3 regions of the Priestia sp. 179-F W1.4 NHS genome follow, and region 1 is predicted to be linked to each of the others. Evidence: predicted binding sites of a transcription regulator. Region 1 holds the regulator's gene; each other region holds the start of a gene.
What was found. Region 1 encodes LexA, which represses DNA repair genes until DNA is damaged. Its sites were predicted from a motif close to CGAACATATGTTCG; they were not measured.
Positions count from the first base shown of each region.

Region 2: ACH0CI_RS15470 (sigma-70 RNA polymerase sigma factor region 4 domain-containing protein) is a predicted target of LexA. The motif match lies at 1,387-1,400, and genes of this name have one in related genera.
Region 3: ACH0CI_RS16780 (YolD-like family protein) is a predicted target of LexA. The motif match lies at 2,563-2,576, and genes of this name have one in related genera.

Region 1 is NZ_JBIQFF010000001.1:800,521-805,439, forward strand. Features, by position in the region: gene ACH0CI_RS04055 (ArnT family glycosyltransferase) at 1-931, opposite strand, end outside; gene ACH0CI_RS04060 (hypothetical protein) at 1,214-1,348, shown strand; gene ACH0CI_RS04065 (magnesium transporter CorA family protein) at 1,416-2,861, opposite strand; gene lexA (transcriptional repressor LexA) at 3,073-3,690, opposite strand; gene yneA (cell division suppressor protein YneA) at 3,837-4,166, shown strand; gene ACH0CI_RS04080 (YneB family resolvase-like protein) at 4,220-4,888, shown strand.
Region 2 is NZ_JBIQFF010000003.1:39,729-44,647, reverse strand. Features, by position in the region: gene ACH0CI_RS15480 (aldose epimerase family protein) at 1-525, opposite strand, end outside; gene ACH0CI_RS15475 (DinB family protein) at 715-1,239, opposite strand; gene ACH0CI_RS15470 (sigma-70 RNA polymerase sigma factor region 4 domain-containing protein) at 1,543-2,436, shown strand; gene fsa (fructose-6-phosphate aldolase) at 2,500-3,168, opposite strand; gene ACH0CI_RS15460 (hypothetical protein) at 3,229-3,738, opposite strand; gene ACH0CI_RS15455 (AEC family transporter) at 3,993-4,895, opposite strand.
Region 3 is NZ_JBIQFF010000003.1:306,672-311,590, forward strand. Features, by position in the region: gene ACH0CI_RS16765 (sulfate/molybdate ABC transporter ATP-binding protein) at 1-265, shown strand, start outside; gene ACH0CI_RS16770 (ketoacyl-ACP synthase III) at 374-1,369, shown strand; gene ACH0CI_RS16775 (YitT family protein) at 1,519-2,358, opposite strand; gene ACH0CI_RS16780 (YolD-like family protein) at 2,607-2,960, shown strand; gene ACH0CI_RS16785 (hypothetical protein) at 3,082-3,222, shown strand; gene ACH0CI_RS16790 (DeoR/GlpR family DNA-binding transcription regulator) at 3,605-4,357, shown strand; gene pfkB (1-phosphofructokinase) at 4,354-4,919, shown strand, end outside.

The DNA.
Region 1 (4,919 bases):
TGTTACTTAAAGGATATTTAGAAATACCGCTCGCTACAAAAGAGTAGTTGATCAGCGCATTTGCAATAAAAAAAGTAGCCAGTACGCCTACGAGGTTTTTTCCTATTTTCTTTCGACGAGTTTTTAACTCAGCAGCATCCTTCGCTTTAATGTAAGGTTGAAGAATTTGCAAGATGAAATAAATGAAAACAGCAACGATAATAATGGGTCCCAGAGGGCGCATTAAATTTCCTAACGACAATAGAAGACCAATATAAAGCCAGCTAAACTTGTTATGAGCAAATCTTTTTATAATAAGGTAAAAAGCTGCATAAAATAAAAAAGTAGCTAAATGCTGATTGGTTAACACTGAGCTGTAGAGAATGTTCGGAATGTAGAACGCATATAGGAAAGCTGCCATTCTCCCAGCAAGTTCGTTAAATACTTTAGCGCCAATTAGATAAATAAAAATAACGGTTCCAGTAGAATAAAAAATATTTAACAATTTTAATGTGAAAATGCTATCTCCAAAACAGCGAATAACAATAGATTCATAGAATGAAAAGCCTAGCTGATATACCCATGTAGTGAAATAAATGCTTTGGTTAAATTCATAATTTCCTTTTGCGATATTACGTGCGGCATCTAACATGACAAGAAAGTCAGATTTTACAGGTGTTTGAACAGAAAGCATCCATGCTAATCGAACACCTAAGGTCAAAACAATCAGTAAAATAAAAAAAACAGTTTTGTTCATGTATCTACTTGCAATAGCTATTAGAAAAATGACAAGGAAAGTGATACATATTCCTTCAATAATAAATGAATTACTTAAAGCCAAGCCTTTTAAGTCCAATGAATTTGTCATCGCACTATAACTGCCCCATAGAGACCATGTAAGAATCATGACACATAAAAGAATCAGGCTTTTGGATAAAAATGAGTTAAGCATATTACCTCCTGCAAATTATTTCAAAGATAAGGTACAAAATTCCTACCCTATGATACCATATTTTATTATTTTGTATATATTTTTCTTATAGAGTATAATGTTAGATTGTTCTGAAATTACAACAGCGGCACAACGTGTAATAAAAGGTTCAGTGGAGTAGGCAGTGATTTAGTAATAGATAAAAGAGGTTGGGAAAAAAGGATTTTAGTCGAAGCGAAAAACGAACCATTAATCATCATGTTTGATTGGGGGTTCGTTTTTTATGGTGCACGTAGGTTTCATTTGTTTAGTTCTTTCCAGCAGTTGATTGGAGGGCAAGACGAAGAATCCCGCGGAAAGCGAAGTTTTGCACGGAAATCAACAGAGGTGTCACAAGCAATCCCTGCTAGCTTATTTATTCTATTTGTTTCCCTTTAGACTTGCTTGATTTAGTTATGTCTCAATCTCTTCTTTTTTATAATGTATTTTCTGATGCGAACAGCTTTTATGTTTTAAATCGATCTTTTAATAAATTCCATAGGGAACTCACTCCGAGACTAATGCTGATCAGAATTCCTGATAAAGCTACTATTAAAGCGATATATTCAAAGATAGAAAACTGCTTCATACTATCCCAATTGATGTTTCCCTTTAGCTCGCTAATAACTAAATTCATTCCGTAAATACCGGAAAGAACGGTATAAATCGTTAAAATTAATAATAAGTAATTGTGACGCTTGGCCGCGATTTTCTCTTGATTTTGATACAAAGTACCAAGGGTTTCTTTGACTTCTTGATAAAGAGAATTGATGTGGAAGATTTTTTTAAAGAGCTCAGAAAACTCTTGACCTTCCGTGCGAGAGCTAATTTCTAAAAATAAATATTTACCTGAAAATACAGTAATAGAGCGAATTAGTCGCTCGATGCCCTCTGAATTTTTATGAAACGTGAGCTGAGAATACTCATAGGATAGTTTTAGCAACACGATTTTATAGAAAAAATGCAAAAATAAATTATAGTAATGTTGGCCAAATAGATGATTCATCAAAAGCTGATCCGTTTTAGAGTCTGTCGATTTAGAAATACACGAAAACACATGGTCTGTTATAACGTAATAGGTTTCAGGAGCCCATCTGGAATACACGTGTTTGGTATTATACGTTTTAATATACTCATGGTTGTGTGCAGAGATAAACGGTTTCCCGTCAGGCGTATAGCTATTTAGCTGCCCAGTACGAAATAAAGTTGTGGAGTTAATTTCTTGCTCTTGATTTACCGTTACATAACTTAATACAAACATCCGTTCATCGATAAAATAAGGAAGACTCCCGACGTGCTGTTCACGCGTCGCTTCTTTTTTGATGTGTTCGTTCAAAAATGGCGCGAGCTGTGAAAAAATGTAATCCTGTACTTTGCTATAGCGATGATGTTCATAGGTAATGGTGGATCCATGCTCTTCAGCAAGCTTCGGTTCTAATACACGAAAATGATTCATGAATTCTAAAATGTCATCATAGGTGTAATGATTATGACTCATCTCAGTGCGAATGGTCATGACGCCAATTTCAAAAGGACATAAAAAAACATCCACAGACAGCACGTTGCTAGACACGGTGGTGGAGGAAGTTTGTAGCGTAACGGTATGGTCTATTTTTTTTGAAAATCGAAGCAAGCCTTCTTTTTCGCACGAATCAGGAAATAGAATACATTCAATGTAAGGAAGAAAATATTGATCCAAGCTATCATGAGATACGTAATACTGTTCTCCGTAGTATTCTTTTTCTACATGTTTGTTTTGAATGGAAAAAAACTCAAACATATTTGCTTCTAGTGCATGAACAAGCTGCTCTTTATTTTTTCGATCAAAGGAAAAAGGAAAAAGAAACATGTTCATTGCTTTGGTAGGCATAATAGTTTGAAATGGTTCTGTTTTCCTTGGTGTATTGGTCATAAACTACATCCTTCTTATAGTCGGTTGTATTTTTTTTGAGAGTTGAAAAAATGCAGACAGAAAGTAAAAGGTAAAACAGGCTTTATAAAAACCGCTCTACCTGCCTGTAATGATTCGACGTATTATTTATAATATGCCAATTTTTTTAGAAAACAAACGTAAAAAAAACCAACTAACATCATGATTAGTTGGTTTTACATACAGTGTGTGATTAGTGAATCGTGCGATATACACCAGTGACTTTTCCTAAAATCGTTACGTGGCGAAGAATAATAGGCGCCATCGTTGAATTTTCAGGCTGTAAACGAACGAAATTTTCTTCTTTGAAGAAACGTTTTACCGTTGCTTCGTTGTCCTCGGTCATAGCGACCACAATATCTCCGTTATTAGCAGTTTGCTGCTGACGTACGATTACCATATCGCCATCTAGAATACCTGCTTCAATCATACTTTCTCCCATAATTTCAAGCATAAACACATGATCATCTGGAGAAACGAATTTATCTGGAAGAGGGAAATATTCTTCCACATTTTCAACGGCTGTTATAGGAAGACCCGCTGTTACTTTACCGATAACAGGAACATTAATGACATTGCTTTTAGGGATGTTTACTTCGTCTAGTTGAAGAACTTCGATTGCTCTTGGTTTTGTTGGATCTCTGCGAATTAACCCTTTGCTTTCTAAACGAGCTAAATGCCCGTGTACAGTGGAGCTAGAGGCTAATCCCACCGCTTCCCCAATCTCACGAACAGAAGGCGGATAACCTTTTAATTTTACTTCGTGCTTAATAAAATCTAGTATGTCTTGTTGACGTTTTGATAGCTTCATATTTTTCACCTCGATTTTAGCTATTCTTTAGGTGAATTATACCACGTGATGTGTCAATATACAAACATAAGTTCGAAGAATTCCATTGACAGAAACAAATGTTCTCAATAAAATAAGAACATATATTCTGATAGGGGGATCATAATATGCACCAATTCTTACATTCTATGAAACATTACGCTATTTTTTTTGCAGTTATTGCTGCACTTACATATGTATTGACGCTGGTTTTAGGAGCGGATAAAGTAGATTTAGACAAATATTCAACGGTTACTATTACAAAAGGAGATACACTTTGGGACTTGTCCAACAAGTATCATAATCACCATCATTTGACCACCAATGAATTTGTCAAATGGGTTGAAGACGTCAATGATCTAAACTCAGACACTGCCCAGTCTTTATCTCCTGGAGATAAATTATATATTCCTGTTTTAAAAAAAGAGTTACATAATCAAGTGGCAATTGAACAGTAGTGTGTAACGGCCGTTCCTGAATATTGTTAGAAGCCGAAAAGGTCGTGATAAAAGTGGACGCCATTATTTATTGCCGTGTAAGTACGGATAAAAAAACCCAAGAAACATCTTTACAGCGCCAGCAAGAAGAATTAAAAAAGCTTGCTGATCTTCACCATCTAAACGTAAAAAAAGTCGTAATGGAAAAAGCAAGCGGATATGACGTAGACAGAGAGGGTATATTGGATGTTCTTCATACAATGAAAGAAGAAAAAATATCTGTGCTGCTCATTCAAGACGAAACGCGATTAGGCAGAGGAAATGCCCGAATTGCGCTTCTTCATGCTTTTCATAAAGAAAATGCTACGATTTATACGATTAGTCATCAAGGTCAGCTTCAGCTTTCAGAATCTGATTCGATGGTGTTAGATATTATTAGCTTAGTGGAAGAGCATCAGCGGAAATTACATAATGCTAAAATTAAAAGAGGAATGAAAAGAGCCGTAGAAAACGGTTATCGTCCGCAGCAAAATTTAAAAAATCAAGGAGTTAACTCAGGAAGAGAAAAAAAAGAAGCGCCGATTGAAGAAATTGTCCGCCTTCGTCATAACGGCTTAACCTTTGCTGAAATTTCAGTTACGCTAAAAGGTTTTGGTTATAATATTTCAAAAGCAACGGTACATCGTCGCTATCAAGAGTATCAAGAGAGTGCTCAATCTCTTGATAAAACGAAAGAGATTTAGTAAGATGACTACATGTTGCCGGAACGGTTCG
Region 2 (4,919 bases), on a different contig from region 1:
ATTGATAAGAGTGTCTTGATCTGTTGTTCCTTCGTAAGAGATATGAAACTCATTTTTATTAGTCAACGTATACGTAACTTTCACTTCAAGATTGCCAGGGTACCCTTCTTCTCCATCTTTACTTACATATGTAAATTCAACACCTACGTGATCACTTGCCTCGATTGTTTTTGCATGCCATATTTTGTGGCTAAACCCTTCTGAACCGCCATGCAAATGGTTATTTCCTTCATTTTTCTCTAGACGATAGGTTTCATCATTAAGCTGAAACTCCGCTCCCCCTATACGTCCTGCTACGCGTCCTACCACAGCTCCGAAATAAGGAGAATACTTTTGGTATTGTTCTATTGAATCAAATCCCAAGACAACACTTTCAATCTTCCCTTCAGAATCCGGCATTTCAATATTTGATATCACACATCCATAGTCAAGGCAGGTGATTTTAAGCCCTTCATCATTTAATAAGGTATAAGCATGTACAGCTTGATTGTTTAGTTCGCCAAATTTCTCAAAATTCACTTTCATTTTTAATCAGTCCAATCCTCTTTTTATTCGTAAATTGCTTAACGGACCCTACATGTTATACACATGGGATATGTTCTTATAGTTCCCTCTGCAATCCTTCCTGAATCTTCATTATTCTCATTTTATTGTAATCGTGTACATTTCCTAATTCAAGCTTGAATGATAAAGGCTGGCTACTGTTTGTCATTGCTATTTCTTTAGTATTCCTAAGTATTCTTCCCAAGGTCCTACATCTTCTCTGTATCGTTCTGCCATTACTCGAACAATTTGGGCAATATGCGTTAAATCGTGAGCAACCCAAGTCGAGAGCAATTCTCTGACTTTTACTTCCCCAAACTCCGGGTGTTCTCCTCTCACTTCAAGATGCTTTTCAGGCTTAATTAACAGCTTTAGTTGTTGTAAATTCTGCATTCTTATCATGTTGAATTCAAGAAGCTTTTCTTCAATAGAACTAGTAGATTCCTTGTGTAAATGAGCATAGCGATCAAATGGAGGGAAAGCTCCTCCTTTTCCTTCTTGAAGGATGAATTTTAGCCTTGGTATCCAATTGTTTTTTTCTGCTTCTATTAAATGTTCTATTACTTCCGAGGTACTCCAAGTTCCTTCTCCTTCATTACATTGCAGCCACCCTGCAGATAGACCCGACAAAAGTTTTTCAAGCGTCTTAGGCGTACGCTCAAGTATTTGGGTCGCTTCTTTTAAATTAAAATTCATGCTCATTCCCCTTTCTCAACGTAATGATGCTGAGCTGTCAGTTATGTGAAAATCCTTGCGTTTCTAGTCAATTTTATCACAATTGACTTCTATTAAAGGAAGGAGATAATCTTCTCCTTCCTTTAATGCTTACTAAAACAAAAAAACAGAACACATGTTTGGTTTTTCTGTAGAAATATGATAAAATATACATAGGCTAGAACGCAGTGAGTATCAGTCTGGATGGGTACTGCTCATCGGTAAAATAGATTGCTAGCAACTTTTTCATCTTGAGCTTTTCGTTTGAATTGGAGTGAGACAACAGTGAGTAAAAATCAAAAGCGATGGACACAAGAAGAAGATAGATTTCTTATCCAACACTATGGCGTTATGACGCTTCAAAAGATGAGTGAGCATTTACATAGAAGTAAGGAATCGGTTAATAAACGGCTTACTCGATTAAATCTTCGAGCTTCAGATACAGCTTTACGTAAAAAGTGGACGCCGAAACAAGATGCTTTTTTACAGGAGAACATTGATACCATGAATAACCGTAAAATGGCACACTCCTTAGGCAGAAGCCCTTCTTCTATTGCTACACGCATAAAAGTTTTGGGACTAACACGAAAAACATCGATGCGAAGATGGACCGTACAAGAAGACGAATATTTGCTAAGGTATTACGGAATAAAACCCCTTTCGCGCATATCAGCGAAATTGCAGCGAAGTGTGCAGGCACTAGAATCGAGGTTAAGTCGTTTAGAAGTGTATGGAGCGAAAGCGCACGTAGGACATATTACAGCGTGTGAACTAGCAGCCTGCCTTGAAGTAGATGTTCATACAATTTATAAGTGGATTCATAAAGAGAATCTACCGTATAAGATGATCATCGCCAAGACTAGAACATTCATGGGAATTGACATTCAATCTTTTTGGAAGTGGGCTGAACAAAATAAATCGTGCCTTAATTTTTTTAAAATATCTAAAAATACGCTTATTCCAGAACCAGCGTGGGTGGATGAACAAAGAAAACTAGACTATGTCAAGCGTCCTAAATATGAGCATAAAAAGTGGACAGCAGAAGAAGATGCTAGATTGTGGCGTATGTTTTATCAGGAAAAGCGCAATCAGCGAGAAATTGGACAGCTGCTCGGGCGTTCAAGAAATAGCGTGCAGCGCCGCTTAGAGCGTCTACGTAAAAAGAAATTAGCGAGTTAAACGAAAAAAAGCTTGGAATAAGCTATGCTTATCCCAAGCTTTTTTTATTGATATGACTTTTTGTTAAGCTTTAACTGCTTTTTCCCAATCTGCTGCAAATTTTTCCATTCCTTGGTCAGTTAACGGGTGTTTTGCTAATTGCTCAATAACAGCGTATGGAATTGTGGCAATATGAGCCCCTGCAAGTGCTACGCGCGTTACATGATCCGGGTGTCTTACAGATGCGGCGATAATTTGAGAGTCGATGTTTTGAACGCGGAATAACTCAGCAATTTTAGATACCAGCTGTACTCCGTCTTCTGAAATATCATCAAGACGTCCTAAAAATGGAGAAACATACGTCGCTCCAGCACGAGCTGCTAAAAGCGCTTGGTTTACTGTAAAGATTAGGGTTACATTTGTTTTTACGCCTTTTTTTGCAAGGTAGCGCGTCGCTTCCAAGCCAGCTAATGTCATAGGCAGCTTAATCGTAATGTTTTTATCTCCATCGTTAATTTTAATCAGTTCTTCAGCTTGAGCGATCATGTCTTCAGCAGAAAGTGCGTCAGGCGTTACCTCAGCGGAAACGGATTCAACCTCCGGTACCATTTGAAGAATTTCTTCGATGCGGTCTTCAAATCTTACGCCTTCTTTTGCTACTAAAGATGGATTGGTTGTTACACCTGCTAGAACACCAACTTTATATGCTTTCTTAATATCCTCAAGGTTTGCTGTATCAATAAAAAATTTCATCTCACTATTCCTCCTTATTGTTGTACATCAATCTGCATCTCAACTTGCGTGAACTACCGCCTAGCCAATTTGCTGAAGGGCATATAGATTTTCTATAGAAGCGTTTTCAATCTCTTTTGCAGTTAATACCTTTAATTTTTCTAAAAATTGTATGGCGTCCACTCGGTCTTCAATGTCTTCTTCTGTACGAATATTCTCCGTTTTAATCTGATGGATACATTCGTTGATGACTTCTTTGTACGCATTTGTTTGGATAAACCATTCTGCTAATAGCGTTTTTGTTGCTTCTCTTTCTTCTTCACTTTTAACTGCAAACAAACTCTCTGTTTCCGTTTCACTCAGCATAAGGCTGCTAAAATCGTGATTCATACAAAGCCAAAAATAACCTTTTTGGCTATCGTAATACTTTCCTTCTCTTAAAAGAAAATACTTGATTCCAAATTTAATTTTGTGAGATTGGCTCTCTGAACTTGGCATATGAATTTCTTTTATTTCTACGCTTTCTGATACATCCAGATATGTTTCTAAACCGTACTTTGTATTCACTACTTTTGCATCCAATATGTTCATCCTCATTCTCCTTTTCTCAAATTCTATTTATTTTTATAAAAACAGAGGTCTGATTTTATGTAATAACGAATCCCATTTTTGTGGATGTTTTTCTTAACCAACCGACACGTTTTACTGTTTACGCTTTCATTATATATCAGATTATTCGAAAAATCATCAAAAACAATCAAATTCATTCAAAAAAAGTCATAAAATCGTAAAAAGTAGTCAAAAAAGTTCAGATGACATAAAAATTACGTAGTCATAAAAGATTTTCACAATACAATTGTAAAAATTAGGGGTAAAGTAGCTAAACTCAACGATGTACTAATAAGCGTTGCACTTGAAACAAATTCTGGCTCAGTATCAAATTGCAGCGCATACATGGTCGTGTTTGCTGCTGTTGGCATAGCGGCCGTAATAATCATAATCTGTTTAACCATGTCATCAACTGGAAGAAACAAAGTAAGTAAATAAGCAACGGCAGGAGAAATGATCAGTTTAATTATAAGCGATAAAGAAACTTTGCTTTTGGCTAAATTTTTAACTGATATTTTTGCCAGCTGCATGCCGAGTACAATCATAACCGTAGGAATTGCTGCATTTGCTACTAAATCTACCGCTTCGAGGACTGATTTCCCTAAATGAATATTGAAAAATTGAAAAAAAGCTCCCAAAAAGGCGCTATATATAGCAGGCATGCGCTGAACAGCACGAATAGCTGAACGTATACCATTTCCTTCTGCACTTCCTTTTGCGGCGTAGTAGACTCCAATTGTACACATTGCCAGCTGTTGAATAACCATTAAAATGATTGCACAGTCAAGCCCTGAAACTCCAAAGATTAGTAAAACCACAGGAGTACCGTAATTCCCATTGTTCATAAAAGAAGAGGCTAATATCATTCCACATGTCTCTCGAGTGGAATACTTCTGAATAAACGCCACAATATATACAACTATAATTAAAGTAAAACAAAGGGCAAACGTATAAAAAGCAAGATATAAATAATCCACCTGAAATTTTGTCGTATAAAACGTTCTAAAAACTAATATCGGAGACATTAAATAAAGCGCCATGGTGGATATCGTTTTTGTATCGAACCCTATTTTCTTTTGTCCAATAAAACCTAGTGTAAATATGCCGAAAATAGGTAATAGGATTGTTAAAAATTCCATTTTAATCACCTGTTTATATTCTAT
Region 3 (4,919 bases), on a different contig from region 1:
AGCAGCTGTTGGATATGTGCGACCTCATGATATTCACCTTGAAAAAGTAAAAACAAGCGCAGATGCCGTTTCTGCAACCGTTAGCCATATTCATGTGATAGGACCTATCGTGCAAATTGAATTAAAAAGAGAAGATGCAGAAGAATTTTTAGAAGCTGAATTAAGCAAAGAGCATTATAAAACACTCAGCCTTCAAGTAGGAGAGCAGGTGTATGTAAAGCCTAAGCAGCTAAAAGTATTTATTCCAGAAGATTATTCTATTTGATAAAAAGCGTGAAGGGTATACCTTTGCGCTTTTTATCTATTAATAAATTAGTACCAGATATTAAAAGTAGGTGTTATAATTAAGTATCAACTGATTTGAGGTGGAGAAATGATGCAATCAAAAGCTAGAATCACAGGAATGGGGATATATACACCAAAGCAAAAATTAACGAACGACCATTTAAAAGAAATGGTTGATACAAGTGACGAATGGATTGTACAGCGCACGGGAATGAAAGAACGGCGAATTGCTGGTGAAGGCGAATACACGTCTACGCTTGCCATTCGAGCTGTTAAAAATTTGCTTAACCGCTATAATGTAAAAATAGAAGATGTAGATGCAATTATTGTTTCGACAACAACACCGGATCACTTTTTTCCTAGCGTAGCATGTCAGGTTCAAGATTACTTTCATATTGATCAAGCTGCTGCATTTGATTTAAGTGCCGCATGCGCCGGTTTTACATATGGACTTCACGTGGCGAACGGCTTAGTGACGTCCGGATTGCATAAAAAGATTTTAGTTATTGGTGCTGAAGTCATGTCGAAAATTACAGATTATAAGGACCGGGCTACCTGCGTGCTGTTCGGTGACGGAGCGGGAGCTATGCTTGTAGAATACGATGAGCATAATCCAAGTTTCTTAGGATGTCACTACGGAACGGACGGAAGCGGAGGGGTGAATTTATATCGTTCTAATTTATCTGATACTCTTTCAGGAAAAGAAATTAACGCGAGCGGAAATTTAGTTCAAAATGGGCGTGAAGTATACCGCTTTGCTGTCCGAACGATTCCAAAAGGAGTAGAAGCATTGTTAAAGGGTACTTCCATTTCTCTTTCTGATGTAAATTGGTTTATTCCGCACAGTGCAAACCTTCGGATGATTGAAGCTATTTGTGCTAAAACAGGTGTTTCAATGGATAAAACGTTAACGAGTGTACAATACTGCGGAAATACATCTTCAGCTTCTATTCCACTTGCCTTGAACGAAGGAATAATGACAGGAAAAGTACGGGATAATGACCTTCTTATTCTCTATGGGTTTGGAGGAGGATTAACGCATTGCGGTTTGTTAATTAAATGGACGTGTAAAGAAAAAAGCTAAAAGGCATCGCCTTTTAGCTTTTTAGGCTTTCATTGAAGCGCTTTTTTATTATCGTTACAAGAAAGTTTTTCTTTTTATAACAGCAGGTTTACTGTATTTCCAGCGCAAACATATATAATAGAAAAAACCCGCTTTTTTACAGCGGGTTTTTAGCTGGCTTTTGGAATAGTAAAACCTACTCCAAAGACGTCTCGCACATCGTGGACAACCACAAAAGCCTGTTCATCGACTTTATGAATAATGCGCTTTAACTCTAATAGTTCTTGTTTGTTCACAACTACGTACAATACGTCTTTTGCTTCTTTTGTATAGCTTCCATGAGCAGAAAAGACAGTGACGCCTCGCTGCATCTTTTTGTTAACTTGTTCGGCTACTTCAGCTGAACGGTGTGAAATAATAGTGATTGCTTTGCGGGGGTTGAGTCCTTCAATAATATAATCAAGCACCTTTGTTCCGATATAAAGAGAAATAACCGTGTACATCGTCTTTTCTCCACCGATGACAAAATAGGCGCTTGCTACAACTAATAGATCAATTGCTAGCATCGTTTTGCTAATATTCCAGTCTAGATATTGATTAGCTAAGCGGGCGATAACTGCCGAGCCTCCGGAAGTTCCGCCACCTCTAAACACAAGCCCGAGTCCTACACCGGCTAAAATACCAGCAAAAATAGCCCCCAGTAGCGTATCGTCAAGAGGATTTCCCAGTCCTTCAGTTATATGTAGGAATAGAGATGTGAAAATAATACATATAATTGTGTAAGCAATCACACGTTTGTGAAGCAATTTGTATCCGATCAGTACCAGCAAACCGTTTAATATAAAGTTTGTGATACCAGGAGACCAGCCTAGTACATAATAGGTAATCATTGTTACACCGGTTACGCCGCCTTCTGCTAATTCATTTGGAATAGCAAAATAATTAATGGCCAGTGCGAAAATGAGGCTTCCTAGAATAATGAGGATAATTTCTTTTATTTTATTGATCATGAACGTTACCTCCAATCATCAAAAACTCCGAAAACACAGTCATGACAATGTATTATACCAACTCTAGAGGCTGAATTAAAGATGGGATATTATTATTTTTTAAAAAATCAATTTCTGCTATCAACATAAAATCTTTTGACAGTTTTTATGGAGTATGAAAAAATGAATTGTTTGCTTTTATTTTGATTAAAAAGTTTTGCAATGAGAATGTTCGTTCGGTAAAATAGAAGCAAGAGTCAAGGGGGAGAATGAACGTGTATCAAGATGAATTAAAACAGTATGCGAAGTTAGTAATGCCTGAGCATTTAGAGAAAATGAAGAAAATGTACAGTCCTGAGGCGCATAAGCAGTCTTTAGGGTTGAAAAAAGAAAAGATTGAGCATATTGAAAATGTCATTATGAACAGTTACTCGGAGCATCATCCAGTAACCCTTCACGTCTATGAAGCAGGACATATTCAAAGATATGAACGAGTGACAATCGATAAAGTTTCTCTGCAGTCGAATACGCTGATGGTGACAGGGCCTTGTTATACATATTCGATTCGAGCGGATGCAGTAATTGAAGCAGATGTATGGAAAGATGAAAGCTACTCTAGCTAAGAGTAGCTTTTTTGTTGAATTTGTATCTTTTTTTTAACGCTTGCATACAATACATAAAAGCATATTCTGCGAGTAGTCACTTTTAGCTACTAGGAAATTTTGATTAAAGAAGGGATATTGTATGCAAAATGAAAAAACTCAAGTAAGAGAAATTGAATTAACGCAGTTCATTAAGAAAAGACTCGTTCGTTTTATCTCAAGTTTGGCTATTTCTTCTGCCCTTGCTTCTATATTATATATGCTTCTGTTTTTATTTAAATGATGGGTCACTTTGAGTTGTCCAAAAAGGTGGACAACTTTTTTGATGTATAGGCTCTCATTAAAACAGGACAAGCTAAACATAATTCAGTCAAGAGAAATTAAATCGGTCAAGAAATAGTCAAAAACAGTCATAGCTAATTAGTTACAAGAAAACCTTTACATATAATGAGAAAAGTAGACAAATTCTTGAATTACCAGCTTATTTCCTTTTGTATAAACTATTATCAAAACAAATGCAAATCTAATTGTTCGTTCAAAAAACTTTATTTTGTAATTAAAAAAATGAATGTTTTTGATTTTTTATGATTGATTTTGAATGTAAACCGTGATAAAGTAAGTACATGAAATAAATGAAAACGCTTTTTTGAAAAAGGAGCTAGAACATGTTAACGCCGGAGAGACATCAACTAATCTTAAAACTTTTAAAAGAGAAAGAACTTGTAAAAGTGCAAGAGTTTATCGAAGTTACAGGCGCTTCGGAATCCACAATTAGAAGAGACTTAAGTCAACTAGAAGAAGAGCAAATGCTCAAACGTGTTCACGGTGGCGCTTCGCTTATTCGCAGTAAACGAATCGAACTGAGCGTTATCGAAAAATCTGCTAAAAATATTCAAGATAAACGAAACATTGCAGAGTATGCGGCTTCCATTATAAATGAAGGTGACTGTATTTTTTTAGATGCAGGAACTACAACGTATGAAATGATTCCTTTTTTGAAGCAAAAAGATGTAGTTGTCGTGACAAATGGTTTAATGCATTTAAACCCGATGCTAGAACAAGGTATCACCCTCTATTTAATTGGAGGATCTGTTAAACATAAAACGGGCGCTTTAATTGGCAATGGAGCTCTTTTAAGTCTTGAGCAGTATCGTTTTGATAAGTGCTTTATGGGAGCGAATGGGATTCATCATCAATATGGATATACAACTCCTGATCCAGAAGAAGCATTGATCAAGCAAACGGCAATGAAGCTTTCTAGAGAATCTTATATTTTATCAGATTCTACTAAGTTTTTTGAAACAAGTTTTGCGAAAATAGCCGATTTACATGAAGCAAAAATTATAACAAATGACGTACCTAGTGATGTACTTATACAGTATGCAAACAAAACAGACATAAAGGTTGTGAAATCATGATTTATACATGTACGTTGAACCCATCCGTTGATTACGTAGTACATGTTTCAGCATTCGAAGAAGGCGGACTTAACCGCACAACGAATGAAGCCAAGTTTCCAGGAGGGAAAGGTATTAACGTCTCTCGCGTTTTAAAGCGATTAGATGTTGATAATAAAGCTCTCGGTTTTGTAGCCGGCTTTACAGGAACCTATATCGAAGACTACTTAAAAGCAGAGAATATTGAAACAGCTTTTACAAGAGTTGATGGAGATACCCGCATTAACGTAAAGTTAAAAACGGAAAAAGAAACAGAAATTAACGGTCAAGGACCTGCTATTACAGACGAAGCGCTTCAGTCTTTATTGACTCAAGTAAAGCAAATGACTGAAGGCGATATCTTCGTATTAGCAGGAAGTATACCGAAAACGCTTCCAAGTTCTGTGTATGAAACGTTAACGGAACTAGCAGCAGCGAACGGAGTAAAAGTAGTAGTAGATGCAAGTGGAAAAACCTTGCTAGACGTCGTGTCTCACAAGCCGTTTTTTATCAAACCAAATCATCATGAACTTGCAGAATTGTT